Regions from separate parts of the Streptomyces sp. NPDC021020 genome, predicted to be linked through region 2. Evidence: riboswitches for the same ligand, from Rfam matches in the RefSeq annotation. Region 2 holds a riboswitch; the other holds the start of a gene.
The links. Region 2 has a riboswitch for ZMP and ZTP ahead of ACH4SL_RS06130 (phosphoribosylaminoimidazolecarboxamide formyltransferase). Riboswitches for the same ligand answer to the same signal wherever they lie in the genome.
Positions count from the first base shown of each region.

Region 1 (4,777 bases), on a different contig from region 2:
CCCCCCCCCCCCACACCCATGTCACGCTCGCGCGGCTGCGCGCCGCCGCGTCAGCTCAGGTCGATGCCCGGGTAGAGCGGGAAGCCGGACAGCAGGTCCGCCGCGCGCTTGGCGACCTCGTCGGCGACCGCGCCGTCCAGCACGTGGTGCGCCTTCGACAGCCCGCCCTTGGGCGCGGCCGCCGCCGTCGTCCCGGACAGCACGGTGTGGATCAGCCCGGCGATCTCGTCCATCTCCGGCGCGCCGAGGCCGCGGGTGGTGAGCGCCGGGGTGCCGATCCGGATGCCCGAGGTGTACCAGGCGCCGTTCGGGTCCTGCGGGACGGAGTTGCGGTTGGTGACGATGCCCGCGTCCAGCAGCGCCGCCTCCGCCTGCCGCCCCGTCAGCCCGTAGCCCGACACGTCGATGAGCACCAGGTGGTTGTCGGTGCCACCGGTGACCAGCTTCGCGCCGCGGTGGAGAAGGCCCTCGGCGAGCGACCGCGCGTTGTCGACGATCCGGTGCGCGTACGCGCCGAACTCGGGCCGGGAGGCCTCCGCGAGCGCCACCGCCTTCGCCGCCATGACGTGCGGCAGCGGGCCGCCGAGCACCATCGGGCAGCCCCGGTCGACGTGCTCGGCCAGGGTGTCGTCGCACAGCACCATGCCGCCGCGCGGACCGCGCAGCGACTTGTGGGTCGTGGTCGTCACGATGTTCGCGTGCGGCACCGGGTCGAAGTCGCCGGTCAGCACCTTGCCCGCGACCAGGCCCGCGAAATGCGCCATGTCGACCATGAGCGTCGCGCCGACCTCGTCCGCGATCTCCCGCATGATGCGGAAGTTGACCAGCCGCGGATAGGCCGAGTAGCCCGCGACGATGATGAGCGGGCGGAATTCGCGCGCGGTCTCGCGCAGCGCGTCGTAGTCCAGCAGGCCGGTCACCGGGTCCGTGCCGTAGCTGCGCTGGTCGAACATCTTGCCGGAGATGTTCGGCCGGAAGCCGTGGGTGAGGTGGCCGCCGGCGTCCAGCGACATGCCGAGCATCCGCTGGTTGCCGAATTCGGCGCGCAGCTGCGCCCAGTCCTGCTCGGACAGGTCGTTGACCTGCCGCACCCCGGCCCTGGCCAGGCCCGGGGTCTCGACCTTCTGCGAGAGCACCGCCCAGAAGGCCACGAGGTTCGCGTCGATCCCGGAGTGCGGCTGCACGTACGCGTGCGCGGCGCCGAAGACGCCGCGGGCGTGCTCGGCGGCCAGCGCCTCGACGGTGTCGACGTTGCGGCAGCCCGCGTAGAAGCGGCGGCCGATGGTGCCCTCGGCGTACTTGTCGCTGAACCAGTTGCCCATCGCCAGCAGCACGGCGGGCGACGCGTAGTTCTCGCTGGCGATGAGCTTGAGCATCTCGCGCTGGTCGGTGAGCTCACCGGCGATCGCGTCCGCGACCCGCGGCTCCACCCCCCGGATCACGTCCAGGGCACTGCGGAAGGCGATCGACTCGGTGCTGTACGGCTGCTCGGGCGCTGCCACGGCGGTCCTCCGGTTGGTCAACGGGACGGCCCAGGCGCACGGCACTTCGTTCTTCCGGATCTTTCCGGTCGAGCCGCTCCCCGATGGTTGACCCCATCCCAGCGCGCCAGTCACGGCTCCGCCCCGAGCCTACCAACCCCGCCCCGCGGCCACACCGGGGGCGCGGGCCGACCGCGCCGCCCGGGGGACCGGCACCGCAGCTCAGGGCGGAGGGCGGGCGGTGTTGGATGGGGGCGGACGACGGCGGAAGGAGCCGCATGACAGGCAGCAACGGGCCCGCACCGGTGCAGACCCGGGTAGGGGCGGACGGTACGGCGGTGATCGAGCTGGACCGGCCCGCCGCCCTCAACGCGCTGGACCTCACGATGGTCCGGCTCCTGACGCACGCCCTCGCGCGCTGGCGGGACGACCCGGCCGTCCGCTCCGTCCTGGTCGTCAGCACCTCGCCGAAGGCGTTCTGCGCCGGGGGCGACATCGTGGCGGTGCGGGCGGCGGGCGCGTCCGGCGACGGCGAGGCGGTGCGCGGCTACTTCACCGCCGAGTACGCCCTCGACGCGCTGATCGCCGGCTACCCGAAGCCGTACACCGCGCTGATCGACGGCTACGCGATGGGCGGCGGGCTCGGCATCTCCGTGCACGGGTCGGCCCGGGTGGTCACCGAGCGCGCCTCGCTCGCGATGCCGGAGACGGCCATCGGCTTCTTCCCCGACGTCGGCGCCAGTTACTTCCTGCCGCGCCTGCCGGACGCGTACGGCTGGTACCTGGGGCTGACCGGCGCGCGGATCGGCGGCCTCGACGCGGTGGCGTGCGGGCTCGCGACGCACCACGTGCCGGCGGCCGACCTGCCCGCCCTGCGGGCCGTGCTGACCGCGGGTGGCGCGCCCCCTGACGCGGTCCTGCGCAGCTTCGCGGCGCCCGTCCCGGAGCGCCCCGCGCACGCCGGCGCCGTGGCCCGCTGCTTCGCCGAGCCGGACCCGGCGCGGGTGCGGGCCCGGCTGGCGGCCGAGGCGCAGGAGCCGGAGTGGGCGCGGGAGACGCTCGCGCTGCTCGACGCCGCCTCGCCCGCGAGCCTCGCGGCCACCGCGGGCCTGCTGCGGGCGGGTGCGGGGTCGACGCTGGAGGAGTGCCTGGCGCGCGAACTGGAGCTGGCCTGCCGCACGGCGGTCAGCGCGGACTTCCAGGAGGGGGTGCGGGCCGCGCTGGTGGACAAGGACCGCACGCCGGTCTGGTCGACCCCGGTGCCCACATTGTAAGATGACGATGTCACTATACGGACGGCGCGCGTAGTGTTGCCGTCGGATCCGCCGTGCCGCGGCGGGACATGACCACGGAAGGGCCGCGCCATGCCTCGGGAATGGGACGCCAAGACCTACGACTCGCTGCCCCTGCCCCACCTGGGGTGGGGTCGCCGCACGCTGGGGCGGCTGGAGCTGCGCGGCGACGAGCGGGTGCTCGACGCGGGCTGCGGCACGGGGCGTGACACCGCCGGCCTGCTGGACCGGCTGCCGCAGGGGCAGGTGGTCGCCGTGGACGGATCCGTCCGCATGCTGGACCAGCTGCGCGAGCGGCTGGACGGCAGGCTGGACCGGGTCGAGGTCGTGCACGCCGACCTGACGAAGCCGCTGCCCTTCGACGGCGAGGTGGACGCCGTCTTCAGCGTCGCCGCCTTCCACTGGATCGAGGACCACGCCGCCCTCTTCGCCTCGTTGGCCGGGCGGATGCGCCCGGGCGCCCGGCTGGTCACCGAATGCGGCGGCCGCGGCAACATCGCGGCGGTCAACGCCGCCGTCGCCGACGTGAACGGCGAGGCCCGTGACGCATGGGAGTTCGCCGGCGTCGAGGACACCCGGCAGCGGCTGGCCGCCGCGGGCTTCACCGGCATCGAGGTGCAACTGCGGCCCGACCCGGCCCGCTTCGAGCCCGGCGAGCAGCTGGAGGCCTTCCTGGCCACCGTCGTGCTGGGCGCCTACCTGGACGCGATGGCCGAGGACGACCGCGAGCCGTTCGTGGCAGCGGTGGCCGCGCGCCTGGCCGAGCCGGTCGTCGACTACGTACGGCTGGAGATCGCGGCGACCCGCGGCTGACCGGGCGCGGGCCCCGGGCAGGGGCCGGCGGCGTCCCGGCAGCCGTGCCGGGCCGCCGCCCGCGTTGTTAAAGTATGGGCGCCGATCCCCCGATCACCCGTCAGCCTGCCCGCCGCCCGGCCAGCCGTAGCCGGCTCGCAGGTCCGCGGGCCGTCCGCCGTATCGAGGCCCCATGAGCCCCAAGAAGCGTCCCACCATCGCCGACATCGCCGAGGCCGCCGGCGTGTCCAAGGGCGCGGTGTCCTACGCGCTCAACGGCAAGGCGGGGGTCTCGGAGCAGACCAGGGCCAGGATCCTGGAGATCGCGGCGCGGATGGGCTGGCACCCCAGCAGCGCGGCCCGCGCGCTCTCCGACGGGCGCAGCGGCGCGATCGGCCTGGTGGTGGACCGCCCGGCGTGGGTGCTGGGCATCGAGCCGTTCTTCATGCAGCTCATCTCCGGTGTCGAGGCCGGTCTCGCCGCCACCGGCACCGCGCTGCTGCTCCAGGTCACCGACGACGCCAGGGCCGAGGAGGCGGCGTACCGCCGCTGGTGGGGCGAGCGCCGGGTGGACGGCGTGCTGCTGGTCGACCTGCGCGAGCAGGACGCCCGGCTCGGCCTCGTCGCGGAGCTGGGCCTGCCCGCCGTGGTGGTCGGGCACGCGCCGGAGTCCTCGGGGGTGCCCTCGGTGTGGTTCGACGACGGCGCGGCCGTGCGCGAGACGCTCGCGTACCTCGCGGCGATGGGTCACCGCAGGATCGCCCGGGTCGCCGGCCCCGCCGACTTCGTGCACACCCGTGAGCGCAGCGAGGCCTTCGAGTCCGCGGCCGCGGAGCTCGGCCTCGAAGGCGTGCCGTGCGTCTACACCGACTACTCCGGCGAGGCGGGCGCCCGCGCCACCCGGCGGCTGCTGTCCGGCTCGGCGCGGCCCACCGCGATCGTGTACGACAACGACGTCATGGCCGTCGCCGCGCTGAGCGTCACCCAGGAGATGGGCGTGCACGTCCCCGGTCGGCTCTCCCTCGTCGCGTGGGACGACAGCGAGCTGTGCCGGCTGGTGCACCCCGCGCTGACCGCGGTCAGCCGGCGGGTGATGGAGTACGGCGAGCGGGCCGCCACGGCGCTGCTCGCGCTCATCGACGGCGGGCCCGTCCCGGACATCCAGCTCCCGGCCCCCGCCCTCGTCCCGCGCGGCAGCACCGCGCCCAGGAG
Region 1 is NZ_JBIRQQ010000013.1:178,620-183,396, reverse strand. It holds gene ACH4SL_RS32530 (glycine hydroxymethyltransferase) at 51-1,502, opposite strand; ZMP/ZTP riboswitch at 1,524-1,626, opposite strand; gene ACH4SL_RS32525 (enoyl-CoA hydratase/isomerase family protein) at 1,760-2,755, shown strand; gene ACH4SL_RS32520 (class I SAM-dependent methyltransferase) at 2,846-3,586, shown strand; gene ACH4SL_RS32515 (LacI family DNA-binding transcriptional regulator) at 3,759-4,777, shown strand, end outside.
Region 1: it holds a riboswitch for ZMP and ZTP, as region 2 does, so the genes downstream of both, ACH4SL_RS32530 (glycine hydroxymethyltransferase) here and ACH4SL_RS06130 (phosphoribosylaminoimidazolecarboxamide formyltransferase) in region 2, are expected to answer to the same signal.

Region 2 (11,013 bases):
CCGCCTCGGCGGGGCGGCCGGCGTCCAGCAGCACGGGCACGGCCTCGGCGAGCAGCGCGCGCTGCACGTCGCGTACCTGCGGCCCGTACTGCCCTGCGGTGTCGGCCAGTTCGTCCCAGGCCGCGGTGTAGCGGTCGGCGGCCCGGTCGGTGCGGCCCTCGACGGTGTCGGCGACGGCCAGCGCGCGGGCGGCCCACGGCGAGGGGTGGGCGGCGAGCGAGCGCTCCCAGCTGCGGACGGCCTGCGCCCGGTCGCCGGCGGCCCACTGGGCGATGCCGAGGTAGTAGTCGCGGAACCACTCGTTGCCGGGGTAGGTGTCGGCGGACTCCAGCAGCTCGCGCCACTGCGGCGCGACCAGGCCCGGGCCGGGTGCGGCGCCGACGGGCGGGCGCGGGAAGACGCCGGCCAGCAGCAGTTCGAGCCAGGGCTTCTGCGGCTCACCCATCGTCGTGGCGTCGAAGGGCGTGCCGGGCAGCCGCAGATGGCCGCGCTCGGCCTCCAGGGCGCCCCAGCCGGAGCCGGTGTGCAGGATCTCCTTGGGCTCGGCGTCGGCCTGCCCCAGCCAGTCGGCGTAGGCGGTGTCGACGGCGGCGCGCGGCAGCGCGGCCTCCAGCCGGGCCGCGGCCTCGGCGCGCGCGGCGCCCCAGTCGGCGCCGTGCACCCGCTCGGGGTCGGCGGCCAGCGGCCCGTACGCCTCCAGCCAGGACAGGTCGGTGTCGGCGGGCATCGGGATGTGCTCGAACTGGGTACGCGCCAGGCCCGCCTGGATCTCCAGGTAGCCGCCCGTGCCCGGTTCGGTGAGCCACTCCTGCCAGCGGCGGCCGCCGCGACCGCGGCCCCACCAGAAGATCTTGCGGCCGCGCAGCAGGTCGGTGGAGGTCTGGACGAGGCCGCGCCCGTCGCCGTCGAGCGCGGCGATCCAGCGGCGGTCGTCGCCGCGGATGTCGAGGAAGTAGTCCGCGGCGTGCTCGGAGCCGCCGGGGTAGCTCACGTCGGGGCCGCCGGGCTCGGGGGCGGGCATTGCGACCTGCCGCAGCCGGCGCTGGTGCCCGAAGTGCCAGGCGGCCTGCGCGGGCGCCAGGACGCGGGTGCGGTCGGTGTCCGGCACGGCGGTGTTGGACCACCAGTAGGCGGGCACGGTGCGGTCGTGCGGGTTGCGCACCCGGATGCCGACGTAGAGGAAGTCGGAGTCCTCGGGCAGCCAGAAGTCGATCTGGAAGGCCAGGTCGCGCAGCCGCTCCCACTCCCACAGCCGCAGCATCTCGCCGCCGTCCGGGGCGGGCACCTTGGCGGCGTGCAGCGGGGCGCAGGTGTGCGCGGCGTGGCCGGTGGCGCCGAGATTCCACTCGACCCCGCCGGAGAACCAGGCGCCGGCGAGCGCGAAGTCGGCGGGCTGGAGGACCGGGTTGCGGTAGAGGAGTTCGCGGCCGGTGGGCTTGTGGACGAGCGAGTGGAGCCGGCCGCCGAGGCCGGGCAGCACGGTGGCGCGCAGCCGGGCGTTCTCGACGACGAGGGCGTCGATGCCGGCCGGCGCGCGGTCCCGGCCGTATCCGTCGAGGACGCGCACCGGCAGCACGGTGCGCAGCGGCGCGTAGCCGATCTGCCGGGCCATGTCGGCGGGCAGCCCGGGGAGGTCGGCCGGGTCGATCCGGTGCAGCTCGCCGTTCGGGCGCAGCGCGGGCAGCGGATTCTCCGGGCCGAGCGGGGCGGCCGGTAGGCGCACCGTCGTGGCGGTCACGGTCGTAGCCAAGGACACCTCATCCGGTTCTCGCTGACGGGCCGCACCGCGGGTGCGGTGGGCCACCGCGGGGCGGGCGCGTCCCACGGGTCTGACGATCACCATGGAACAGCCTTCGCGGCGCCGTGAACAGGCCCCCCGTGGCCGGATTTGGTCAAAGCCCCGCAAGCCGCCCGCCGTTGCGGGGGCGGCCGGTGCCGCCGGGAGCCTCCCCTCGGGGGCCGGGGTGTCGTCCTTCGCTGCTACAACGGAGGGCATGCAGACGTCACCGCCGTCACCGCCGCCTCCCCCGTCCCCTTCCCCCCGTTCCCCCGCCTCCTCGCCGGACGCCTTCGACGGCTGGCTCGGGCTGATCGAGGAGCGGTCCGCCGCGCTGCGGTCGGCGGTGCGCGCGGCGCCGGGGGGCGCCGTGGTCCCGGCGTGCCCGGACTGGACGGTGGCCGACCTGGTGGCGCACGTGGGGGCGACGCAACGGCTGTGGGCCGCGGTCGTCGCGGCGGGCCCCGCGCGGCGGCCGCCCGCCGGGGCGGAGGCCCCGCACCGCCCGCCCGCGGGCGAGCTGCTGGAGTGGTCGGCGGCGGGTACGGCGGCGCTGGTCGGGGCGCTGCGCGCCGCGGGGGCCGGGGCGCCGTGCTGGACGTGGTGGGCGGAGTCGGGGGCCCGCGCCACGGCGGGGGCGGTCGCGCGGCAGCAGGTGCGGGAGGCGGCCGTGCACGTACGGGACGCGCAGGAGGCCGCGGGGGCGGCCGAGCCGGTGCCGCCGGGGGTGGCGCTGGACGCACTGGACGAGCTGCTGCACGTCACCTTCGGCGCGCTGGACGGCTGGCCGGACTCCCCTGCCCGGGTCGCGCTGGTGGCGGACGAGGGCCGCGCCTGGACGCTGATACTCGACGCGACGGGCGCCTCGGCGGTCCGCGGCTCCGCCGGGGCGGGCCGCCCGGAGGCGGACGCGACGGTGTCCGCGCCCGCGAGCGACCTGCTGCTCGCCCTGCACCGCCGGCTGCCCTGGGACGGCGCGGGGCCGCTGCGGGTGACCGGGGAGGTGGCCCTGGTGCGGCAACTGGCGGTCTGGTCGCCGCTGGGCTGAGCACGTACCGTCCTGAACGGGGGTGATGTCCATGTCAGGACGGCACCGGCACACGGCCCCGATGGGCCGGGCGATCCTCTTGTCGTTACCCGCGGCCTGCCTGCTGCTCGCGGCGGGCTGCTCGGCGGGCGGCCACGGCGCCGCGCACGCCCCTTCGCCACCGGCGGCCTCCCCCGGCCCACCGGTCGGCAGCATCGCCCACCCACGGCCCGTGACCTGTGCAGACGGCCGCGCCACCGGGACGGCCCGGGGTACGGGTACGGGGATGGGCGCGGGTACGGGGGCGGGTATGAGCACAGGCGCCGGTACGAGCGCGGCCGGCACCGCGGACCGCTCGGGGGCGCCCACCGCGCCCGCCGCGACGGACGTCAGGGTCGGCCCGCTGACCCTGCGCGGCCTGCGCGCGCTGGCGGACGGCGACCAGAGCGCGTACGGCCTCCACGACTCGGACGGCTGGCATTACATGATCGGCGCCGTCCTCGGCAGCGGCGGCCCGGTCACCGTCGTGATCGGGCCCGAGCAGCGGGCCCGCGCGGGCCTGGAGTTCGGCGGGGACCAGGGCCTCGCGCCGACCCCCGCGGTGAGCTTCCAGGGCTGCCCCGGCGCTGTGACCTCCTTTCTGGGGGCCTTCTTCGTCGCGGGTGACGGGCGGGCGTGCGTGCCACTGGACATCCGGGCGGGGGACGGCGCGCCGCAGCGCGTGGTGGTCTCCTTCTTCGCCGGCCGCTGCCTAGTCTGACCCCATGAACGAGCCGACCCCCGGCCAGGGCCCCGCGCCCGCGGCCGACCAGGAGCCCGCGCACGACCCGGAGGTCCTGCAGCTCGCCTCCCAGGTCTTCGACCTGGCCCGGCAGGGCGACACCGACCGGCTCGCCGCCTACGTCGACGCCGGGGTCCCGGCGAACCTGACCAACGACCGCGGCGACACGCTGCTCATGCTCGCCGCCTACCACGGCCACGCGCCCGCCGTCCGGGCGCTGCTGGAGCGCGGGGCGGAGCCCGACCGCGCCAACGACCGCGGCCAGACCCCGCTGGCCGGCGCGGTTTTCAAGGGCGAGGACGACGTGGTCGCCGCGCTCGTCGAGGCGGGCGCCGACCCGGACGCGGGCGCGCCCTCGGCCGTGGACACCGCCAGGATGTTCGGCAAGGACGGGCTGCTGGAGCTGTTCGGCGCACGCTGAGCCGGAGCGGGGGCCCGCACCGGCCCTCGTCCGAGCGCCGCCGTCCGTCGTACGTCCGCGCGGCGGTCACCCGTACGTCCGCCGCCGGCGGTTCGGCGCCCGCGGCCGTCAGGAGAGCGCGGTGTGGCGGGCCGCGAGCCGCCGGGCGCCCTGCCCGGTCAGCGAGCCGTGCAGCCGCAGCCGGGCGACACCGCCGTCCGGGAAGATGTCGAGCCGGGCGTGGGTGGCGAGCACCGGGGCCGTCAGGAAGCGGTGGACGGTGTCCGGTTGCAGCCGCACCCGGTCCAGAAGCCGCGTCCAGGAGCCGCCGGTGCCGCCGTTGTCCCCGTTGCCGCCGTCCGGGGCGTCCTTGACCCACAGCTCGGCCCAGCCCGCGGCGTTGCCCTTCAGGCAGCCGGTGTCGATCTCGACGGCGCGTATCTCGCCCTGCTCCACGAGCCGGTAGCTGATCCAGTCGTGGCCGGTGTCGCGGCGGCGCCTGGTCTCCCACGCGTCGTCCATCCGCTGCGGGCGGCCGGGGAGCAGGGTGTTCTCGGGCGGCGAGTAGAAGCGGTCGGAGGCGTCCAGCACCGTGCCCCCGTGCTCCAGCGCCGCCAGGTCGAAGGTCCCGAGCGCCGCGAGCCACGCCGGGTCGGGCACCACCTCGCCGGGCACCCGCAGCCGGGCGACGCCCCCGTCCGGGTGCTGGCGCAGCCTCAGGTGGGTGAAGCGGCGCTCGTGGTGGACGGCGAAGACGTTCTCGGCGTGGCCGCCCACCGGCGCCCGGCCGATCAGCTCCGTCCAGCGCAGGCCCGGGTCGAGCAGCTCCTCCGGCGCGGCCGCCGGATCGGCGGCGACCGCGTCCACGGACACCGCCTGCGGGTGGTTGCCGCGGAAGTGCGCGGTGTCGACGACGACGGCGCGGACGACGCCCGGCGCGCCGAGCCGGACCAGCGCCCAGTCGTGGTCGCCGGGCTGCGGGTGCGGGAGGCCGGCGGAGGGGCCGCGCCGCCGCCGGGTCTCCCAGCCGTCCATGACCTTGCCCTTGTGACCGAAGCGCTCCGGTTCGAAGGCGGCGGGGGCGCGCAGCAGCAGATTCTCGCGCTCGGCGAAGAATTCGTCGCCCGCGGCCATGACCCCGGCGCCGAGCCTGCGGTCGGCGAGGTCCACGAGTCCCGCGAGCTCCGCGCGTGCTCGGGTGGCCGCGCGGTAGTCGGCGTAGGGGTCGCCGCCCGCGTACGGGCGGGCGTTGCCGGTGAAGCCGGTCAGGGCGGTGGATCTGCCCGCGGCGGCGCCTTCCGTACCGGCGGGCGCGCCCGCGTCCGTCCCCGATCCCGTGCCCTCTTGCGTCATGCCGTCCGGCCCCTTCCGTCGTGTCCGCTCGCTGGTCCGTGCTCCGTTGCGTGTGCTCGCTCGCGTGCTTTTGCGTGGCGCCGCGGGCTACGAGGCCGCCGCGGTGCGTTCCCGGTACTGCTGGGGGCTGACGCCGCGGACCCGTTTGAAGGCCGCGCTGAGCGCGAAGGGGCTGCCGTAGCCGACCCGGCGGGCCACCGCGGCGATCGTGGCGTCCGGCTCGCGCAGCAGGTCGGCGGCCAGCGCGAGCCGCCAGCCGGTGAGGTAGGCCATGGGCGGCTCGCCGACCAGTTCGGTGAAGCGGCGGCCGAGCGCGGCCCGGGAGACTCCGGTGCGCGCGGCGAGGTCCGCGACCGTCCAGGGGTGCGCGGGGTCGTCGTGCAGCAGCCGCAGCGCGGGCCCGACGACCGGGTCGGCCTGTGCGGCGTACCACGCGGGGGCCGCGGCCTCGGGGCGCGCGAACCAGGCCCGCAGCACCGCGATGAGCAGCAGGTCCAGCAGCCGGTCGAGCACGACCTCCTGGCCGGGCTCGTCGCGTACGACCTCGTCGTTGAGCAGTGCGGGCAGCGGGCTGGACCACGCCGCGGCGGGCAGCACCAGCACGCGCGGCAGCGCGGACAGCAGCCGGCCGCCGATCTCGCCGCCCATTTCGTACGTGCCGGTGACCAGGACGCCGCAGCCGGGCGGCAGTTGGCCGGGCCGGGCGGGGTCGGCGGGGGTGTCGCCCCAGGTACGCACCCCGAGGTCCATCCGCTCGCACAGCCCGACGCCGTCGGCGGTGGTGGACACCTGCCCGGGGTGGATGACGATCCGCGGCTCGGTGTCCGGGTCGCCCGCGATCGTGTACGGCTCGGGCCCGCGGACCACGGCGGTGTCGCCGGGGTGCAGCGGGCGCGCGGGGACGCCCTCGGTGCGTATCCACGCGTCGTTCTGCACGACGTGCACGAGCGTCAGCGGCGCCCGGTCGGCGATCCGCAGCGACCAGGGCGGGGTGAGGACGGAACGCAGCAGGAAGGCGCCGTGCGCGCGGGGACCGTCCAGCAGGCTGGCCAGGGCATCCATGCGCACAGCCTAGGCGTGGACGCACGCGTATGCGGGTGAGCTTCTCGGCGATGGCCGGGGGCGGGGCGCGCCGATTGACTGAGGTCATGACGCAGACGCCGCAGATGTCCCCGGGCCGGCCCGGCCCGTACACACCGCAGACGCCCCCCGCCCAGGGCGCCCCGTACACGCCCCAGACGCCCCCCGCCCAGGGCGCCCGGTCAGCCCCGCACATACCCCCGGCCCGAGCCCTGTACGCCCCGCAGCCGTCCCTGCCGCCGGGCGCCGCCCCGCACGCGCAGGCCGCGCCCGGCCCCTACGGCCCCGCTCCGCAGGGCGCCGCGCCCTCGCCCCGGCCCGACCGCCGCCCGACCACCCGAGGAGCTGCCGTGAACGGCACCCTGAGCGGCCTCGTCCTGCTCGCCGCGACCCTGACCACCGGCCTGATGGCCGGCCTCTACTTCGCCTTCTCGGTCGCCGTGATGCCGGGCCTCGGAAGATCCGGCGACCGCACGCTCGTGGAGGCGATGCAGCGCATCAACGTCGCGATCCTCAACGGCTGGTTCACCCTCGCCTTCGGCGGCGCCCTGGTGCTCGGCATCGTCGCGGCGGTGCTGCACCGCGGGGGCGAGGGGCGCCCGGCCCTGCCGTGGATCATCGCCGGCGTGGCGCTCTACGCGCTGTCGCTGCTGATCACCATGGGCTTCAGCGTGCCGCTCAACAACACGCTCGCGGACGCGGGCGCGCCCGGGCGCATCCACGACATCGCGGCGGTCCGGGCGCACTTCGAATCCGCGTGGATCCACTGGAACATCGCGCGGACCCTGGCCTCCACCGCCGCGCTGGGCTGCCTGGCCTGGGCGATGCGGGCGGCGGCCGGCGCCGGCCGGGCATGAGCCCCGGGAGGCCGGGCCCCGCGGCCCTCCCCCCGCGACGCGCCCCCGATCGTGGGCGATGCCCGCGGGGGCGCGACGCGGCGCCGACAATGGTCGGCATGACGATTCCTGATGCGCAATCACCTCGCACGGACGGCCCCGTCACCGCGGCGGTGTCGCTGCTGCCGCTGGACGGCGGCGGCATCCACGTCTGCCAGGACGGACCCCGCGACGCCCCGGCCCTGCTGCTCGTCCACGGGTCCGGGGCGTCCTCGATGTCCTGGCAGGCGATGGTGCCGTTCCTGGCCGCCGCCCACCGCGTCATCCGGATCGACCTGCTGGGCCACGGGCGGTCCGAGCAGCCGGCCGACGGCGCGTACGGCATCCCGGAGCAGGCGGACCGGGCGGCGCGGGTGCTGGAGCTGCTGGACGCCGGACCGGCTGTCGTCGTGGGCCACTCCAGCGGCGGCTACACCGGGGTCGCCCTCGCCGAGCGGCACCCCGAGCTGGTGCGCGCGCTGGTCCTGGTCAACACCGGCCCGCGCCGCGACGCCCTCGCCGCCCAGGACGCCGGGGCCGCCGCCGCGGAGGTGCAGTGGCCGCCGACCGACGAGCAGATCCGCGCCTTCTCCGGCGGCAGCTTCCCCGAGGGCAGCGACGCGCCGCGGATACTGGCCGAGGAACTGCGCCTGATGAGCTTCCGCTCCTTCCTCACGACCATGCGCGCCTCCTACGACTACCTGGCGGAGCAGCCGGTGCCGGAGCGGCTGGCGGCCCTCGGCACACCGGTGCAGGCGGTCTACGGGGAGCAGGACCGCCGCTGGGTGCCCGCGTCGTACGGCGACTACCGGGCGGTGCCCGGGGCCCGCGTCGATCCGCTGCCGGGTGTGGGGCACACGTCGATCCTGGAGGCGCCGGAGCGCGTCGCCGAGCTGGTGCTGTCCTTCGCGGCCGGGCTCGGGAGCCGCTGAGCGCGGCGCGCGATTCACAGCCGCGCTCCCCTGCCGGGCGGCGCGGGGCTCGGCTACAGTCGGCCCTGGCCGCGACTGGCGAGGGTGGGCCAACCACCGGGGAGCGGCCGTCCGTTCGCGTGAGCGTCGACCGCCTGGGCGCCTTCCGCCAACGCGGCCCGGCCGTCCTCCGTGCACCGTGCGTCCGTTTCGCTTCGGGCCCGGCACCGGGACACACCGCCGGGCTCCGAGCGAGGAGGCCTGCACGTGCAGTTGCGCTACGGGACGAACCCCCAGCAGACCGCGGCGAGCGCCGCTCCGGTGCGGGCGGGGGCATGGCCGCTGAGGGTGCTGGGCGGCGAGCCGTCCTACATCAACCTGCTGGACGCGCTGAGCGGCTGGCAGCTGGTCAGGGAGGCGGCGGGCGCGCTGGGGCGGCCGGCCGCGGCGTCCTTCAAGCATGTCTCGCCCGCCGGGGCGGCGCTCGCCGGGCCGCTGGACGCCGCCACCGCGGCCCTCTACCGCACCGACCCCGGCGCGGGCGCGCTGACCAGCGCCTACGTCCGGGCCCGGGACGCCGACCCGAAGTCCTCGTACGGCGACTTCGCCGCGGTGTCGCACCCGGTCGACGCGGAGCTGGCCGACCTGCTGGGCCATGTGGTGAGCGACGGCGTCATCGCGCCGGGCTTCGAGCCGGGCACGGTGGCCGCGCTGCGCCGCAAGAAGAAGGGCGCCTTCCTGGTGGTCGAGGCGGATCCGGATTTCGTCGCGCCGCCGCAGGAGGAACGCGAGCTGCACGGGCTGCGGCTGACGCAGGCGCGGGACGACGTGCCGCTGCACGCCGGGCTGCTGGACGACGTGGTGTGCGGTGGGCCGCTGCCCGCATCCGCCGCCGAGGACCTGCTGCTCGGTCTTGCCGTGGTGCGCTACACCCAGTCCAACTCGGTCTGCTACGTGCGGGACGGGGCCACGCTGGGCATCGGGGCGGGGCAACAGTCCCGGGTGGACTGCACCCGGCTGGCGGGCGCGAAGGCGGCACTGTGGTGGCTGCGCCGCCACCCGGCGGTGCGCACGCTGGACTTCCTGCCGTCCGTACGCCGTCAGGAGCGCGTCAACTGGCAGGTGCGCTTCATCGAGGGCGACATGACCGCGGACGAGCGGGCGCGCTTCGGCCGCGCGCTGGCCGCCCCGGCGGACGGCCTCGGCGCCGACGAGCGGCGGGCGTGGGCGGCGGGCCTGACCTCGGTCGCCTTCGCCTCGGACGGTGCGCTGCCCTTCCGGGACAACGTCGACCACGCCGCCCGGCACGGGGTGCGCTGGATCGCCGAGCCGGGCGGCTCGATCCGCTCGGGCGACGTCGCCGACGCCTGCCGCGAGCACGGCATCACCCTGGTCCACACCCGGCTCCGGCTCTTCCGCCACTGACGCTGCCGCGGACGGGGCGGGGCGGCCCCCGGGACACGCGCGACTCCCTGCCCGGACAGAGGCAGCCCCTCGGGCCGGGCGGGGCCCCGGGCGTGGGCAGGGACGGTCCCGACCCGGACGGGGGGCGATCCCGACCTGGACGGGGGCACGGCCCCGGGCGCTGGGGCTGCCCCTGCGCAGGGCCCGGGGCCGGGCCGAGGCAGCTTCGAACACGGGTGGGGCGGCCGCGGCTCCGGGAGGGGTCCGGGCGTTCCCGGGACGGGTCAGCCGTCTCAGCCGACTCAGCCGTCGAACGCGCCGTGCCGCCCCTCGCCCGCGGTGAAGCGGGCCACGCCCCGCGACGCCTCGGCCAGCGAGATCCGCCCGTGCGCCAGTTCGACGGCCAGCGCCTCGGGCTCCGGCAGGCCCTCCTGCTCCAGCAGGGCCAGCCGGTCCTGGCGCAGGCACACCTGCGGGAAGGCGGCGATGTCGGCGGCCAGTCGCTCGGCCGCCTCGCGCGCGGTGCCGTCGGGCACGACGCGGTCGGCCAGGCCGATGGCCAGCGCCTCCGCCGCGTCCACCGGGCGGCCGGTGAGCACCAGGTCCATGGCCCGGCCCGCGCCGACGAGCCGGGGCAGCCGCACCGTACCGCCGTCGATCAGCGGGACGCCCCAGCGGCGGCAGAAGACGCCGAGGACGGCCGATTCCTCGACGACCCGCAGATCGCACCACAGGGCCAGCTCCAGCCCGCCCGCCACCGCATGGCCCGCGACGGCCGCGATCACCGGCTTGCCGAGCCGCATCCGGGTCGGCCCCATCGGCCCGTCGCCGTCGGGGTCCGGTGCGCCCGCCGGGTCGGTGACGCGGTTGCCGCGGGCGGTGCCGATCGCCGTGAGGTCGGCACCGGAGCAGAACGTGCCGCCCTCGCCCCAGAGCACGGCGACCGACGCGTCCTCGTCGGCGTCGAAGGCCCGGAAGGCGTCGGCCAGCGCGCGGGCGGTGGGGCCGTCCACCGCGTTGCGCACCGCGGGGCGGGACAGCACGACCGTGGTCACCGGACCGTCGCGCTCGCTGCGTACGGCGGGCTGCTCCCGCTCCTCGGACTGCTCGGGCACGGCGGCTCCCTGCGCTCGGCGGGTCAGCGGTGCTCCTGGACGAGCACCGCCGAGGTGCCCGGCTCCAGGGCCCGGAAGACATGGGCGAGGTCGCCCGGATAGGCGATGTAGTCGCCCGGCCCGATCTCCACCGGCTCCTCCGCGACGCCGACGAGCGCCCGTCCGGTGCTGAGCACCACGTGCTCCACGACCCCCGGCATGTGCGGGTCGGACTCCCGTGCGCTGCCGGGCTGGGCGGTCACCAGGTAGATGTCGCGCCGGATGCCGGGCGGCGACGAGGCGAGCAGCAC
Region 2 is NZ_JBIRQQ010000002.1:393,966-404,978, reverse strand. It holds gene ACH4SL_RS06170 (DUF5107 domain-containing protein) at 1-1,750, opposite strand, end outside; gene ACH4SL_RS06165 (maleylpyruvate isomerase N-terminal domain-containing protein) at 1,995-2,825, shown strand; gene ACH4SL_RS06160 (hypothetical protein) at 3,115-3,564, shown strand; gene ACH4SL_RS06155 (ankyrin repeat domain-containing protein) at 3,569-4,006, shown strand; gene alc (allantoicase) at 4,115-5,338, opposite strand; gene ACH4SL_RS06145 (AraC family transcriptional regulator) at 5,426-6,400, opposite strand; gene ACH4SL_RS06140 (anthrone oxygenase family protein) at 6,487-7,275, shown strand; gene ACH4SL_RS06135 (alpha/beta fold hydrolase) at 7,374-8,225, shown strand; ZMP/ZTP riboswitch at 8,287-8,372, shown strand; gene ACH4SL_RS06130 (phosphoribosylaminoimidazolecarboxamide formyltransferase) at 8,472-9,629, shown strand; gene ACH4SL_RS06125 (crotonase/enoyl-CoA hydratase family protein) at 9,911-10,723, opposite strand; gene ACH4SL_RS06120 (helix-turn-helix domain-containing protein) at 10,747-11,013, opposite strand, start outside.